Regions from separate parts of the Nocardiopsis sp. NPDC006832 genome, predicted to be linked through region 2. Evidence: predicted binding sites of a transcription regulator. Region 2 holds the regulator's gene; the other holds the start of a gene.
The links. The regulator HrcA, encoded in region 2, represses chaperone genes, less so after heat shock. The targets are predictions, from matches to a motif close to TTGGCACTCTCNNNNNGAGAGTGCCAA.
Positions count from the first base shown of each region.

Region 1: ABZ717_RS07470 (FmdB family zinc ribbon protein) is a predicted target of HrcA. The motif match lies at 3,953-3,979, and genes of this name have one in related genera.

Region 1 is NZ_JBEYLC010000010.1:59,015-66,619, reverse strand. It holds gene ABZ717_RS07495 (MogA/MoaB family molybdenum cofactor biosynthesis protein) at 1-109, opposite strand, end outside; gene moaC (cyclic pyranopterin monophosphate synthase MoaC) at 99-602, opposite strand; gene glp (gephyrin-like molybdotransferase Glp) at 735-1,964, opposite strand; gene galU (UTP--glucose-1-phosphate uridylyltransferase GalU) at 2,066-3,004, opposite strand; gene ABZ717_RS07475 (5-formyltetrahydrofolate cyclo-ligase) at 3,177-3,842, shown strand; gene ABZ717_RS07470 (FmdB family zinc ribbon protein) at 3,998-4,360, shown strand; gene ABZ717_RS07465 (SAF domain-containing protein) at 4,539-5,189, shown strand; gene ABZ717_RS07460 (MscL family protein) at 5,276-5,701, shown strand; gene ABZ717_RS07455 (D-alanyl-D-alanine carboxypeptidase family protein) at 5,769-6,878, opposite strand; tRNA gene ABZ717_RS07450 (tRNA-Arg) at 7,294-7,369, shown strand.
Region 2 is NZ_JBEYLC010000040.1:16,471-24,075, reverse strand. It holds gene ABZ717_RS18795 (LacI family DNA-binding transcriptional regulator) at 1-360, shown strand, start outside; gene ABZ717_RS18790 (hypothetical protein) at 471-1,016, opposite strand; gene hemW (radical SAM family heme chaperone HemW) at 1,274-2,506, shown strand; gene ABZ717_RS18780 (DUF4870 domain-containing protein) at 2,582-3,223, opposite strand; gene ABZ717_RS18775 (DUF4870 domain-containing protein) at 3,257-3,586, opposite strand; gene ABZ717_RS18770 (hypothetical protein) at 3,575-4,081, shown strand; gene ABZ717_RS18765 (DUF3097 domain-containing protein) at 4,122-4,961, opposite strand; gene hrcA (heat-inducible transcriptional repressor HrcA) at 5,139-6,152, shown strand; gene dnaJ (molecular chaperone DnaJ) at 6,157-7,308, shown strand; gene ABZ717_RS18750 (16S rRNA (uracil(1498)-N(3))-methyltransferase) at 7,305-7,605, shown strand, end outside.

The DNA of each region.
Region 1 (7,605 bases), on a different contig from region 2:
CCACGATCACCGGCCCGGAGCGATCCGGGTAGACCCCGGCGGCCGCCCGGTTCGAGGCGGTGACCACGGCGACCCGACGCGCGGAGCGTTCGTTCGGCTCAGTCGCCACGCTTCCAGTGCCCCTTCTTCCCGCCGAGCTTCTCCTCGACCCTGACCGCGGTGACCTCGGCCTCCGGGTCGATGGCCTTGACCATGTCGACCAAGCCGAGCGCCGCGGTCATCACGCAGGTGAGCGCCTCCATCTCGACGCCCGTGCGGTCCGCGGTACGGACCGTGGCGGAGATGTCCACGCCGTCGTCGAGGACCGTCAGGTCCACGTCGACACCGTGCACCGCGATGGGGTGGCACAGCGGCACCAGGTCGGGGGTGCGCTTGGCGCCCTGGATGCCGGCGATGCGCGCGACCGCGAGGGCGTCGCCCTTGGGGACCTCTCCGCCGCGCAGGGCGGCGACGGTCGCGGCGTTGAGCAGGACCCGGCCGGTGGCGGTCGCGCTGCGGGCGCTGACGTCCTTGCGGGAGACGTCCACCATGCGCGCGGCGCCGGATTCGTCGAGGTGGGTCAGGCCGGAGGGGTGCGCCTCCGGCTTCGGGGTGTCGGTCATCGGGGTCACCCGTCGTCTTCGCGTGTGGACCACGCGGCCCATCGGTGCGCCGGCCGCGTGGGGCGCGCGTCGGCGCGTCCCACGCATGACCGTACTCCTCCACGGTGACAACGGCGCGGAGACCGCCTCGGGTCAGTGCCCGGGCAGCGCCAGGACCTCCGCGATCGCACCCGCCGGCAGCTCCGTGACCTCCTCCGGGACGACGAGGAGGCCGTTGGCGTCGGCCAGCGCGGACAGCTGGTGCGAACCCTGTCGGACGGCGGGCGAGACGGTGTGCGCCGCTTCGGTGCCGGGGTCCGCCGGCGACAGCACGGCGCGCAGGTAGGAACGTCGACCCTTCGGCGAGGTGACCGCGGTGGACAGTCGGGCGCGCACGGTCGGTAGGGGCGTCGGGTCGAGACCGCGCAGCTTCCGCAGCACCGGCCGTACGAACATCTGGAAGGAGACGAAGGCGCTCACCGGGTTGCCCGGCAGCGTGATGATGGGGGTCTCGTCCGGGCCGATCGTGCCGTATCCCTGGGGCTTGCCGGGCTGCATCGCCACCGAGGTGAACTCGACGGTCCCCTGCCTGCCGAGCACCTCCTTGACCACGTCGTAGGCGCCCATGCTGACGCCACCGGTGGTGACGACGATGTCGGCGCGCAGCAGCAGCCCCTCCAGGGCGTCACGAACGCTGACCGGGTCGTCGCCGACGAAGCCGTGGCGGTGCGCCTCGCCCCCGGCCTCCTTCGCCGCGGCCGCGATCATGTAGCTGTTCGACTCGTAGATCTGGCCGGGGCCGAGCGGGCGCCCGGGTTCGACCAGTTCCTCACCGGTGGAGAGGACCACGACCCTGGGCCGGGGGACGGCCGGGACGGTCCGGCGGCCGACCGCGGCGAGCACACCCATCTCCCCCGCCCCGATGAGGGTCCCGGCGTTCAGCACACGCGCGCCCGCCTCGACGTCCTCTCCGCTCCTGCGCACGAACCCCCCGGGCGTGGCCGGACGCTCGACGAGGACCTCCACGCTCCCACCGTCGGTCCACTCGACCGGGACGACCGCGTCGGCGCCCGTGGGCATGGGTGCGCCGGTCATGATGCGCGCGCACAGGCCGGGGCGGATCGCGCTCGGGGACGGGTCGCCCGCCGGGATGTCGGCCACCACCGGCAGTCTGACCGGGGAGCCGGGCGAGGCGTGTTCCAGGTCGCCGGAGTGGACGGCGTAACCGTCCATCGAGGAGTTGTCGAAGCCCGGCAGGGACACCTCGGAGACCACCGGTTCGGCGAGTACCGTCCCGTGGGCCCGGAGCAGGTCGAGCTCCGTCGCCTCGGGCACGGCGACCAGCGCCAGCAGATCGGAGACGTGCTGTTCGACGCTCTTCATGGGGTCCCTCCGGTTCGTGGTGCGCGCTGGGAACGGTCCACTCGTGTGGTCCGCCCCCACCCCATTGTGACCACTGACACCGGTGGGACGCGCCGGGCGGGTCAGCTCCGGTCGGCGCGGTCGTGGCGGTCGACGAACTCGCGCAGCCAGGGCAGGAGCTCCTCGGCCAGGTCCGGGCGCCGGCAGGCGAAGTCGACCACGGTGCGGATGTAGTCGGCCTTGTTGCCGGTGTCGTAGCGCTGTCCCCGCAGCAGGACCCCGCGTACGCCACCGCCCTCCTCGGGCTTGGTGCGGGTGAGTTCGAGCAGGGCGTCCGTCAGCTGGATCTCACCGCCGCGCCCCGGCGGGGTGCGGTGCAGGACCTCGAAGACCGCGGGGTCGCAGACGTAGCGACCGATGATCGCCCAACGGCTCGGCGCCTCTTCCCGCGCGGGCTTCTCCACCAGGTCGGTGACCGTGACGACGTCCTCCTCCTCGGTGGGTTCCACCGCGGCGCAACCGTAGAGGGAGACCTGTTCGGGCTCGACCTCCATGAGCGCCACGACACTGCCTCCGTGTTCGCGACGCACCTCGATCATGCGTCGCAGCAGGTCGGCGGTCTCGATCAGGTCGTCGCCCAGCAGCACGGCGAAGGGGTTGTCGCCCACGTGCGCCTCCGCGCACAGCACAGCGTGCCCGAGCCCGCGGGGCTCACCCTGGCGGACGTAGTGGACCTGGGCGAGGTCGCTGGACTCACGGACCGAACGGAGCCGCTCCGCGTCGCCCTTGGCCTCAAGGGCGACCTCCAGCTCGTAGGCGCGGTCGAAGTGGTCCTCGATGGAACGCTTACTGCGTCCGGTGATCATGAGGACGTCGTGGAGACCCGACTCCACCGCCTCCTCCACGACGTACTGGATCGCGGGCTTGTCCACGATCGGCAGCATCTCCTTGGGAGTGGCCTTGGTCGCGGGCAGGAAGCGGGTGCCCAGACCCGCCGCGGGGACGACCGCCTTGGTCACGGAGGAGGTCGAGGGACGCGTCTGGTCGATGTCGGCGCTCATGGTCAGGCACTTTAGGGCAGAGCGAGCCGTTCTCGTGCTCGGTCCACGGACGTGGCGACGAGAAGTCCCCGTCCTTTCGGGAGGAGGCGGAGAAAACGCCACCCGGAGTTCACCCGGGTCGACGTACGAGCGTCCCTGGGACATCCGGGACGGCGGTGCCACACTGGGGCGCATGGGTGATCCGAACGGCCGCGAACGGGCCGACAAGCGCGCGCTGCGCGAGCGTCTCCTCGCCGAGCGTCGGAAGCGGGGACCGCGGGAGCGCGACCGGGTGGGATCGAGGGTCCGCGACGCCCTGATGGACCTGCCCTGGCTGGCGATGGGCGGAACCGTGGCCTGTTACTACTCGGTCGGCGGTGAGCCCGACACCCGCAGGCTCGTGCACGCGCTGTGGAAGCGCGGCACGTACGTCCTGCTACCGATCTTCCTTCCCGACCACACCCTGGACTGGGCGTCCTTCGACGGCCCCGACTCCCTCTCCCCGTCCGGGCGCGGGCTGGTGGAACCCACCGGGCACCGTTACGGGCCCGAGGTGTTGGGCCGCGCCGACGCGGTGATCTGTCCGGCCCTGGCGGTGGACCACCACGGTGTACGCATGGGACGAGGGGCGGGCTGCTACGACCGCGCCCTGGCGCACAAGGGCCCGCACACCCCGGCGATCGCGGTGGTCCACGACGAGGAGTTCGTCGTGGAGCTGCCCTCGGAGCCCCATGATCGGCCCGTGGACGCGGTGGTCACTCCGGGTGGCGGGCTGCACGCCTTCGACCCCGCCGCCACGGTCTGGCCCGACTGGGGCCGTGGCCGGAGAGGGTCCGGGTCGGGGTCGGCCGAGGACTGACCGGGGATTAAGCGGTCACATCGCGACGTTGTCGCTTTCGGTGCCCCTCCCCATCGGTGATCCCTCCGGATGAGGGGCGGTCGCGGCCGTGGTCGGCGAACGCGTACTATTTAGCAGTCAACGGGTGAGAGTGCCAGCAAGGAGGACCCGGAACAGTGCCTACGTATCAGTATGCGTGCACCGAGTGCGACGCCCAGATGGAGGTCGTGCAGAGCTTCAGCGACGACTCGCTGACGGTCTGCCCCGAGTGCGAGGGGCGCCTGCGCAAGGTGTACTCGGCCGTGGGGATCGTCTTCAAGGGCTCCGGTTTCTACCGCACCGACAGCAGCTCCAGCACCTCCAACAGCTCGGCCATGACCGGTTCGGGCTCCGCCGAGGGCAAGGACTCCAAGCCCTCCGGCTCCGGAGACTCGGCCAAGTCCGGCGACTCCACCGCCAAGAGCGCCTCCTCCGGCGGCGACTCCTCCGGCGGCAAGAGCACCGGCAACACCACCACCGCGAGCACGAGCAAGAGCTGAGCCGCCCCACCCTCCGTTGACCTGTCCGCGCCGCCGGGATCCTCCGGCGGCGCTTTCGCGTGTCGGTGACCGGAGCCGCCCGAGCGTTCCGTGGTCTTCCACGGCCCGGGGAGGATCAGGGGAATCCGGCCTGTGGATAACCGGTCCGGCCCTCTTCCGCCGTTCTAGCGTTGAAGGCATGACCACCACCCCCTACCGTCACCGACGTGGGCTCCTGCGCCTCCTGGACCGGTACCGACGCGCCGTGGCGGCCCTCCTGGCCGCCTGCGCGGCGATCGGCGCCGTCTTGGTCCTGCGACCCCCTCCCGAACCCTCCACGGAAGTACTGGTCGCCGCACGCGACCTGGACGCCACCGGGCCGGTGACCGAGGCCGACCTCGCCGGTCGGACCCTGCCGGACCGACTGCTTCCCGAAGGCGCCCTCTCCCCCGAGGATCCACCCACCGGCCTCGTTCCGAACGCACCCGTGCGCGCGGGCGAGGTTCTGACCGACGCCCGCCTGGGCGACCCACCCGCCGCCCCCTACGGCCCCGACATGGTGGCGGTGCCGGTCCGAGTCTCCGATCCCGGGGCGGTGGCCCTTCTCTCCCCCGGCAGCAGGGTCGACGTACTGGCCGCCCGGGCCATGGACGAACTCGGTGGCCCACCCGCCCGCGCGGGTCCCGCCATCGAGGTGGTCGGCGACCGTCCGGTGCTCGACGTACCGGCGGAGGAGGGCACCACCGGTGAGGGCGGTGCGCTGATCCTCATCGCCGCCACCACGGAGGAGGCCCGCGTGCTGGCCGGGCACGCGACCGTTTCGCGACTGTCCGTCATCATCCGTGGTTGACCCATCTCCGGAGCTGGTGAAAGCTATTCGAGGCGCCGCGCCGCGGCGCCTTCCCGAACAACTCCGAACACGTAGGGCAGTACCCCATGGAAGGCTTCAAGAAGTTCCTGCTCCAGGGAAACCTGGTGCAGCTCGCCGTCGCGGTAGTCATCGGCTCCGTCTTCGCCAGTCTCATCACGGCGTTCACCGAAGGGTTCATCACCCCGCTGCTCGGCATCTTCGGGGGTGTTCCCACCTTCGGCGACCTCTACTTCGAGATCAACGGCAGCAGGTTCCTCTACGGCTCCTTCATCGACGCCCTCATCTCCTTCCTGATGACCGCGGCGATCCTGTACTTCCTCGTGGTGTTGCCGCTCGGCAAGCTCATGGAGAAGTTCATCAAGGCGGAGGAGGCGACCACCCGCGAGTGCCCGCACTGCTTCTCCGACATCGACAAGAGGGCCGGTAGGTGCGCCCACTGCACCGGTGAGGTCACCCCGGAGATCGCCGCGACCCCGGAGAGCACGGCCTGACCCACACGGGTCCCCGCACACGCGTAAGGGCGGCCCCGCGGGGCCGCCCTACGGGTTCACGGGCCGATCAGCCCTCGTACTCCCAGTGCCAGGGCTCGAACGGACTGGACTTGGCCCAGGCCGGGTGGACCCAGCCGTGGTCGCCTCCGTTGGTCTCCATCCAGTTCCATTTCTCGGAACGGAAGTTCTGGATGCCACAGCCCAGGTCGATCGCCTGCCCCAGACCGTGGTTACTCGTGCCCGGGACCGCCGCGAAACCGGGTGCCACCTCGCCGTACACACGGTGCTGGTTGGGCAGGTCACGGTAGGAGCTGGTGATGCAGATGTTCTCGCCGTACTGCTCGACGTGCTTCATGTTGAGTTCGAGGAAGGACTTGGCGGCGTCCGCTCTCAGGAAATGTCCGTCGTACATCTCACACAGGGAATCCTTCGGCAGCAGCCCGTTGGGGTAGCCGTCCGCCTTGGAACCCGCCGAGGCGTCGCACTCCGAGGCGGCCATGAAGGTGTCGGGGTCCAGACCACGCGACTCCAGTTCGTCGGTGAGCGCGTTGGTGCTCTCCTCGGACTGGGCGCGCAGATCATCCACCTGGGCGGCGAGTTCCGCCTGCTCAAGCTGGGTGAAGGTCTGTAGTTCCTGCGCCTCGCTCGCCAGCCCGACCTGCTCCTCACGCAGGTCCGTGGCGTCCTGGATCAGCGCCTGGTTGTCCTCGGACAGCTTGGCGGCGTAGGACTGGGTCTGGAGGTCCTCGTCGAGGTCACCGGTGGCGAGGATGCCGAGTACGCCCGCGTCGGGCTGCTGGTACATGGTGCTGGCCAGCTGGGCGAGCGGTTCGCGCATCTCACCGAGGTCGACCTCGATCTGCTGCAGGTCGTGGAGCGTCCCGACCAGATCCTCCTGAGCGGCCTCCACGGCCTCTTGACGCTCGACGTACTCGTCGGTGGCGTCCTCCAGCTCCTGAGTCGCCTCTTCCGCGTTGTTCCTCAGGTCCTCAAGGTCGGCCTCTGCGGAAGCGGGTGCCAGTGCGGCTTGCGGCATGGGAACGACGAGCAGCGCGGTGACCAGAACGAGCGTCAGCGCCTGCGTCATCCGGACCCGCTGCGACAGGCTCAGGGCGGACAGCGCCCCGCCACCCGACACGCGGAACCTGCGCCGCGCCGAATCAGAATTGAACGGCACGAATGATCCTCCGGCTGCTTTTCCTCGAACATCTACTCGTGGCCGCATGGCAACGTACTACATGTCCACATGCGGACACACTGGGCAGTTCCATCCGGCGGCCACGGCCGCGGACAGCGAGCCGCTCCCCTGCGGGGCGTCCCACTCGACCCCCGGCGGAAGGCCTGGTCATCGGGTCACCGATGGAGGTCACATCCATCAACCCACAGTGACCGTAACGCTCAAGCCGCCATAATCACGACACGCGACATGAACAACATCACACCGTCACCAGGACAACCAATCGTAGGTCAGCGTACTCCGCCACGCACACAGCGTGCTCCCGCGGCACCGCAGGAACATCAATCGACATCCCATGCACGCCCATCCTGGGTTAGGCTTGACCCCGCGACGGGGTAACCTCCGTCAAAATCATGGCTCCGTAGCTCAGGGGATAGAGCACCGCTCTCCTAAAGCGGGTGCCGCAGGTTCGAATCCTGCCGGGGCCGCCACACAAGGCGTGGGCGCCGTCCTCCATCGGGGATGGTGCCCACGCCTTTTCGCTCCCCCATGGTTTCCCCCACGGACGGTCAAGTCCCCACAAGTATCGCGGACAGCGCGTTCGGCACCGACTCTTTGGTTCCGTGAAGGCCCCGTTCTCGGGAGAACTCTGGACGGAATCGTCCGGCCACGTCGTGTCGGGACGGGCTTCCCGAGGCTCCGACCTCGATCATGGAGACCCGGCCGA
Region 2 (7,605 bases):
GGTGTCACCGCCATGGTCTGCGGATCCGACATCATGGCGCTGGGCGCCATCCGCGCCGCCCGCCAGCGCGGTCTGCGCGTCCCCCAGGACTTCTCCGTGGTCGGCTACGACGACTCCCAGCTCATCGCCTTCACCGACCCGCCCCTGACCACCGTCCGGCAGCCGATCAACGCCATGGCGATGGCCGCCGTGCGAGCCCTGTGCGACGAGATCGCCGGACACCCCGTCTCCCACGCCGAGTACGTCTTCGACCCCGAACTGGTCGTGCGCGGCTCCACCACCGCGGTACCGGCCGCCCCCTCCCACACCGTCGCGGCGCCCTCCCGACACCAACCCAGGGTCGCCGCCCAGGGCCACTGACCGGCCGGGCGCCCGAACACGAAGAGACACGAACACGAAAAGGGGGGTGCGTGCCGCGCGCACGCACCCCCGTTTCCCGTCCCGCACCCACCGCGGGACGGGAGCTCGGGTCACCGCAGGGCGGGGAACCCGCGGACCAGGGCGGTGGAACCCCACCAGCGACCCAGCCCGAGGGTTTCGGCCGACCGCACGCACGCCAGGCCCACCAGCACCAGGGCGTAGACGATGTGGTCGTCCATGAACGGGTTGGTCTCCAAGGGCAGCACCGCCGCCCACATCAGGATCATCATCAACGCGCCCGTGGCGGCGGCGATCCTCTCACCGATGCCCAGGACCAGGGCGGCTCCGATGCCCAGCAGCCCCGCCATGAACAGCGGGTCCGCCCAGAAAGTCCCGGCGATCGAGCCGAACGCTCCGGCGAAGGGACCATCGACCGCGTTGGTGAGGAACCCTTCGGTGGGGCTCGCCCCGTTGATCCAGGCGGCTTCGGCGGGGGTGGCGAACCCCAGCCCCAGCAGTTTGTCGAAGAAGGCCCACAGGAACACCCAGCCGATCGAGATCCGGGTGACGGCGAAGACGTAACGGGCCGCGCGGGACCCGATGAGGGATCGCCCCTCCATCGGCGCGCTCCGGGGGGTGGTCGTGTGGTCGGACATCGTGTGTCCTCTCGCCGAACTGTTGTGTCACCTCCAAGACAACCCCTTGTACGAGCGCCTTTCGAGGCCCGGTGGTAATGGCCGCCAAGGACGAAGGTCCCACCTCGGCGGGCGTTCCGGGAAAGCCCCGGATCACCGCCCCCGCGCACGTCCGCGACCGGTCGGTATGTGTCCGAGCTCTCGATGTCGCGAGCTCTCCGCCACAGCCGGGCCGCGACCGTGCCCGCCCACCCCGCCCCGTCGGCGACACTGGGAACATGCCTTCCGTAGCCCTCGACGGCGAACCGGTGCCCCGCACCGGGGAGCTTCCCGCGCACTCCCTCGCCGAACTCGGCGACCGGCCCCTCGGGTTCTACGTCCACGTGCCCTTCTGCGTCACCCGATGTGGCTACTGCGACTTCAACACCTACACCGCCGAGGAACTCGTCTCCCGGGACGGCACCGCCACCTCCTCCCGCGAGACCTACGCCGAACAGGCCATCGCCGAGATCGACCTCGCCGACAAGGTCCTGACCGGCGAGCGCCCCCCGGTGAGCACCGTGTTCATCGGAGGCGGCACGCCCACCCTGCTGCCCGCCGAGGACCTGGGGAGCGTGCTGGCCGCCATCAGGGACCGCTTCGGTCTCACCCCCGACGTCGAGGTCACCACCGAGGCCAACCCGGAGACGGTCACCCTCGACTACCTGCGCCGCCTACGCGAGGCCGGCTTCAGCCGGGTCTCCTTCGGTATGCAGAGCGCCCGCCCGCACGTCCTGCGCGTCCTGGAGCGAGGCCACACGCCCGGACGGCCCGAACAGTGCGTGGCCTGGGCACGTGAGGCCGGGTTCGAGCACGTCAACCTCGACCTGATCTATGGCACCCCGAGTGAGAGCGACGACGACTGGGCGAGGTCCTTGGAGGCCGCGATCGGCGCGGGCCCCGATCACGTCTCCGCCTACTCGCTCATCGTCGAGGAGGGCACCCGGCTGGCCGCCCGGGTGCGCCGCGGCGAACTCACCGAACCCGACGACGACACCATGGCCGACCGCTACCTCATGGCCGACCAGGCCCTGGCCGCCGCCGGATACACCCCCTACGAGGTTTCCAACTGGGCACGCGCGCCCGAGGGCCGCAGCGCGCACAACTCGCTGTACTGGACCGGTGGGCACTGGTGGGGCGTGGGCCCCGGCGCGCACAGCCACGTCGGTGGAACCCGCTGGTGGAACGTCAAGCACCCGGCCGCCTACGCCGCGCGCCTGGCCGCCCGGGAGACGCCGGCACAGGCCAGGGAGATCCTCACCGAGGACGAACGCCGCTTCGAACGCGTCCTGCTCGAACTACGGATGGAACAGGGCTGCCCCCTGGAGCTGCTCGACGCCTCCGGTCTGACCACCGCCGAACGCCTGGTGGGGGAGGGGCTGCTGGAACCCGGAGCCCACGCCCGCGGATACGCCGCCCTGACCCGCCGAGGCCGTCTGCTCGCCGACGCGGTCGTGCGCGACCTCACCTGAGTCGCGCCGGCGAACGCGCGACCCGGACACGACGAAGGGGCCCGGCCGAAGCCGAGCCCCGGTCGTGGCCGGAGACTACTTCACCCAGCTGACGTTGAACGGGTAGCGGTACCACTCGCCCTTGTTGGCCGCGATGCCGCCGAGGATGCCGAAGACGACCGCGCACACCCACACGGCCAGCTGCAGGATGGCCCCGATGAAGATGATGTACAGCACCGCCGAGATCAGGTAGCCGATCAACAGGATGAACTGGAAGTTCAGCGCCTGAGCGGCCTGGTCGCGAACGAACGGGGACTCGTCCTTCTTGATCAGGAAGAAGATCAGCGGGCCGAGGAAGCTGAGCAGGATGCCGCTCAGGTGACTGAGCAGACCCATGGTGCGCTCGTCCTGGTTGGGCTGACCGGTGGTCGCCGAGGACCCCTGCATGCCGGGGTGCGGGGCGTAGCCGCCGTACTGGCCCTGCTGCGCGTAACCACCCTGGTCGTAGCCGGGAGGCGGCGGGTAACCGCCCTGGCCGTAGCCGGGCTGCTGCGGGTGGCCACCCTGGTCATATCCGGGCTGCTGCGGGCCGCTCTGACCATAGCCGGGCTGACCGGGCGGCGGGGGCGGGTATCCTCCGCCCTGGTCGGGCGCGGGATAGCCGCCCGAGGGCTGACCGGGTTGGCCGCCCTGCTGGGAGTACGGATCCTCCGGAGATGGGCCGTTGGGGTAGGACATGGCTCGGTTTCCTTGTCGGTGCGAGAGCTGTATCTACTTGAGAAGTCGGATGCTGAACGGGTAGCGGTACCACGCCCCCTTGTTCGCGCCTGAGGCCCCTAGGACGCCGAAGACGATGGAAAGGATCCATACGAGGGCGATGAGAAGGGAACCGATCCACGCCAGGTTCCCGAAGAAGATACCCAGACCAACGTACAGAACCCCCGCGAACACGTAAGGGATCAGCATCGTGATCTGGAAGTTCGCGGCCTCGGCGGCGTGGTGCCGCACGAACGGCGACGTGTTGCGCTTGGCGAAGTAGATGGCCAGCGGCGGGATCCAGCCGAGGAAGGCGATCATGAAGCCGGTCAGGTGCGCCGACATCGCGACCAGGATGCCATCGTCGCCGCTCGACCGCTGGGGCTGCCGCGCGTACCCCTGCTGAACGTAGGGCTGCTGCCCGGGAACCTGCTGGGGCTGCGGGGGCTGCTGGGCGAACCCCTGCTGTGGCGCCTGCGGCTGCTGCGCGTACTGCTGCCCGTGGTCGGCGGGTCGCGCGGATGCGGGCGGGGCGAAACCCGGCTGTCCCTGCTGGGGTGGCCGCTGCGCGTACTGCTGCGGCATCTGGGCCTGCTGCTGCGGCTGCTGAGGCGGATACTGCTGACCGGGACCGGGACCGGGACCGGGCCGGGCGCCCGGGGGCTGCTGCGGATGCGGCCCGGGCGTCCGCCCGTACCCCGGCCCGCCCTGCTGTGGGGGCGCCTGCGGCGCCTGTGGCGGCAGCGGAGGCCGTTGCTGCCCCTGCGGCTCGTCCGGGGACGGGGGATTCGACGGAGTCTCGCTCATGGTCTTCCTTGGATCCGCTGTCGGGGATGCTGATCGGACGTGCCCGAATGGTGGGGCCGGTGGTCCCGCAAGCCTAGTCTTCCAGGGGATGGGGGCCCGTGACGAAGTCGATGAGCTCCTCGACACGTCCCAACAGGGAGGGTTCGAGGTCACCATAGCCGCGCACCGACCCCAGGATGCGGCGCCATGCCTCACCCGTCTCCATCCGCCACCCCAGGGCGTCCACGACCCCCTCCTTCCACGGGAGTCCACGCGGCACCCGCGGCCAGGCCCCGATCCCGACCGCGCCCGGCCGGACCGCCTGCCACACGTCCACATACGGGTGCCCGACCACCAGCACGTCCTCGCCGCGCACCCGCTCGGCGATACGACTCTCCTTGGACCCGGGCACCAGGTGGTCCACCAGCACACCCAACCGGCGCCCCGGCCCGGGGGCGAACTCCGCCACCACCGCGGGCAGGTCGTCCACACCCTCCAAGAACTCCACGGCCACGCCCTCCACCCGCAGGTCGTGACCCCACACCTTCTCCACGAGCTCGGCGTCGTGCGCGCCCTCGACGTAGATACGGCTCTCCCGCGCGGTACGCGCCCGCGCGCCGGTCACCGCGATCGATCCCGAGGCGCTGCGCAGCGGGCCCTTCGGCTTCGCGGTGGGGCGCACCAGCGTCACCGGTCTCCCGTCCACCAGGAACGCGGCGGGTGCCAACTCGAACACCCGGCGACCACCGTCACGGTCCTCCAGGGTCACCGTGGCCTTGTCCCAGGCCACCACCGCCCCACAGAACGTCTCGTCGGCGTCCTCGACCACCAGGTCGTGGTCGAGTGGGTTCTCGGGCACCGTGCCCTTCTTGGGGAGTCGCCGGTCTCCGGCCAGAACGTCGCGGCCGTAACGGCCGGTTCCATTGGTAACCACGGTGCCGCAGTGTACTGGTGACAGGCTCAGGAACCGCGTGGTCGGGTGGCGCACGTCGCCGATCCGTCGGGAAGAAGACGGCCTCGCTCCCGTGTTACTACCGGCGGGTACCCACACGCGTTTGCGGTCGGGCATAGAATTAGCACTGAGGACCACGGAGTGCCAGGAGGTGGCGAGTTGCTGGATGAGCGCAAGCTCGCGGTCCTGCGTGCCGTCGTCGAGGATTTCGTCAACACCAACGAGCCCGTCGGTTCCAGGTCGTTGGCCGACCGACACCCGCTCGGTGTCTCCCCGGCGACCATCCGCAACGACATGGTCGCGCTGGAGGAGGACGGGTACATAGCCCAGCCGCACACCAGCGCGGGGCGAGTGCCCACGGACAAGGGATACCGCCTGTTCGTGGACCGGCTCTCCTCGGTCAAGCCGCTCTCGGCCGCCGAACGCCGCGCCATCGAGTCCTTCCTCGGCGGTGCCGTGGACCTCGACGAGATCGTCGCCCGCACGGTGCGGTTGCTCGCGCAGCTCACCCGTCAGGTCGCGATCGTCCAATACCCGTCGCTGACCCGTTCGTCGGTGCAGCACGTGGAACTCGTACCCCTGGGCGGCCAACGCATCATGATGGTCGTCATCACCAACACCGGACGGGTCGAACAGCGCGTCATCGACGGTCTGGGCGTCGTCGACGAGAAGGTGGTCGACGATCTGCGCAACATGCTCAACCGCGCCATATCCGGGAAGCACCTCGGTGACGTACCGGACGCGGTGGACGACCTCCCCGCGCAGGTTGCCCCGGAGGACCGGCCCGTGGCGGTCGCCGTCCTCTCGGTCCTGCTGGAGAGCCTCGTCGAACGACACGAGGAGAAGATCGTACTGGCGGGAACCGCCAACCTCGCCGCGGTCGACTTCGCGGCGAGTCTGCGGGACGTGCTCGAAGCACTGGAAGAGAACATGGTCCTCATCCGTTTGCTGGGTGAGGCGAAGGACCCCTCGATGCTCACGGTGCGCATCGGCGCCGAGAACTTCCACGAGGGCCTTCGATCCACCTCCATCGTTTCGGCCGACTACGGTGTGGGAAACCAGTCGCTGGCCAAGATCGGTGTGGTGGGACCCACCCGGATGGACTACCCGGGGACGATGGGCGCCGTCCGTGCGGTGGCTCGGTATGTCGGACAGATTTTGGCAGGACAGTAACTCAGTGGCCAGAGACTATTACCAGGTTCTCGGGGTGCGTCGCGACGCGTCCAAGGACGAGATCAAGAAGGCGTACAGGCGGCTCGCGCGCGAGCTGCATCCGGACGTCAACCCCGACCCGGCGACCCAGGATCGCTTCAAAGAGGTGACCCAGGCCTACGAGGTCCTCTCCGACGAGAACAAGCGTCGGATGTTCGACATGGGTCACGACCCCTTCGCCCCGGGTGGCGGAGGCGGTGGCGGCGCCGGCGGCTTCGGTGGCGCGGGCGGCTTCGCCTTCGACGACATAATGAACGCCTTCTTCGGCGGCGGCCAGCCCGGTGGGCGGGGCCCGCGCGAGCGGGTCCGGCGCGGACGCAGCATCAAGATCCGCATCGAGCTGGACCTGGTCGAGACCGCGTTCGGCGTCAGCAAGGAGATCACCTTCCCCACCGCCATCCTGTGCGACACCTGCCAGGGTGAGGGGACGGCGGCCGGTTCACAGCGAACCACCTGCGACATGTGCCATGGCCAGGGTGAGGTATCCCAGGTCACGCGCTCCTTCCTGGGCCAGGTCATGACCTCGCGCCCTTGCCCGCAGTGCTCGGGCCAGGGCTCGGTCATCACCAACCCCTGCGGTGACTGCGCCGGTGAGGGGCGGGTCCGCGAGAAGGTCACCCGCACCGTCAAGATCCCCGCCGGTGTCGACGACGGCACCCGCATCCAGCTCGCGGGAGAGGGCGAGGTCGGCCCCAACGGCGGACCGCGCGGCGACATCATCCTGGAGATCGTCCAGAAGTCGCACCCGACCTTCGAGCGTCACGGTGACGACCTGCACTGCACCATCGCCGTGCCGATGACCGCGGCCGCGCTGGGCGCCTCCTTCGCCTTCGACACCCTCGACGGCACAGAGAACATCGACCTGCGCCCGGGTACCAACTCCGGACACGTCATCACCCTTCCCGGCAAGGGCGTCAGCCACCTCGACGGTGGTGGACGGGGCGACCTGCGCATCCGGGTGGACGTGGAGACGCCGAGCAAGCTCGACGAGGAGCAGGAGGTCCTGCTGCGCAAGTTCGCCGAACTGCGCGGGGAGGACCAGAACCCGGGCCGGTTCAGCCCTGGCCACGGCGGGTTCTTCTCCAAGATCCGTGACGCCTTCGGCGCCGGCAAGTGACCCCACCGGTATTCCTGGTCGACACCGCGGCCCTGGCCGCCGACCGGATCCGGCTCGACGGGCCCGAGGGGCGGCACGCCGCCGCGGTCCGACGCGTCCGTGAGGGCGAGACCGTTGATCTCTCCGACGGTCTCGGCTCGCGGGCGCGGTGCGAGGTGGTGGAGGTCCTCGGCAAGGAAGCCCTCCTGTGCCGGGTTCTCGAACGCCTCGACGAACCCGAGCCGCGTCCCCGTCTGACCGTGCTCCAGGCCCTGCCCAAACGGGACCGGGGGGAGCTCGCGGTGGAGACGATGACCG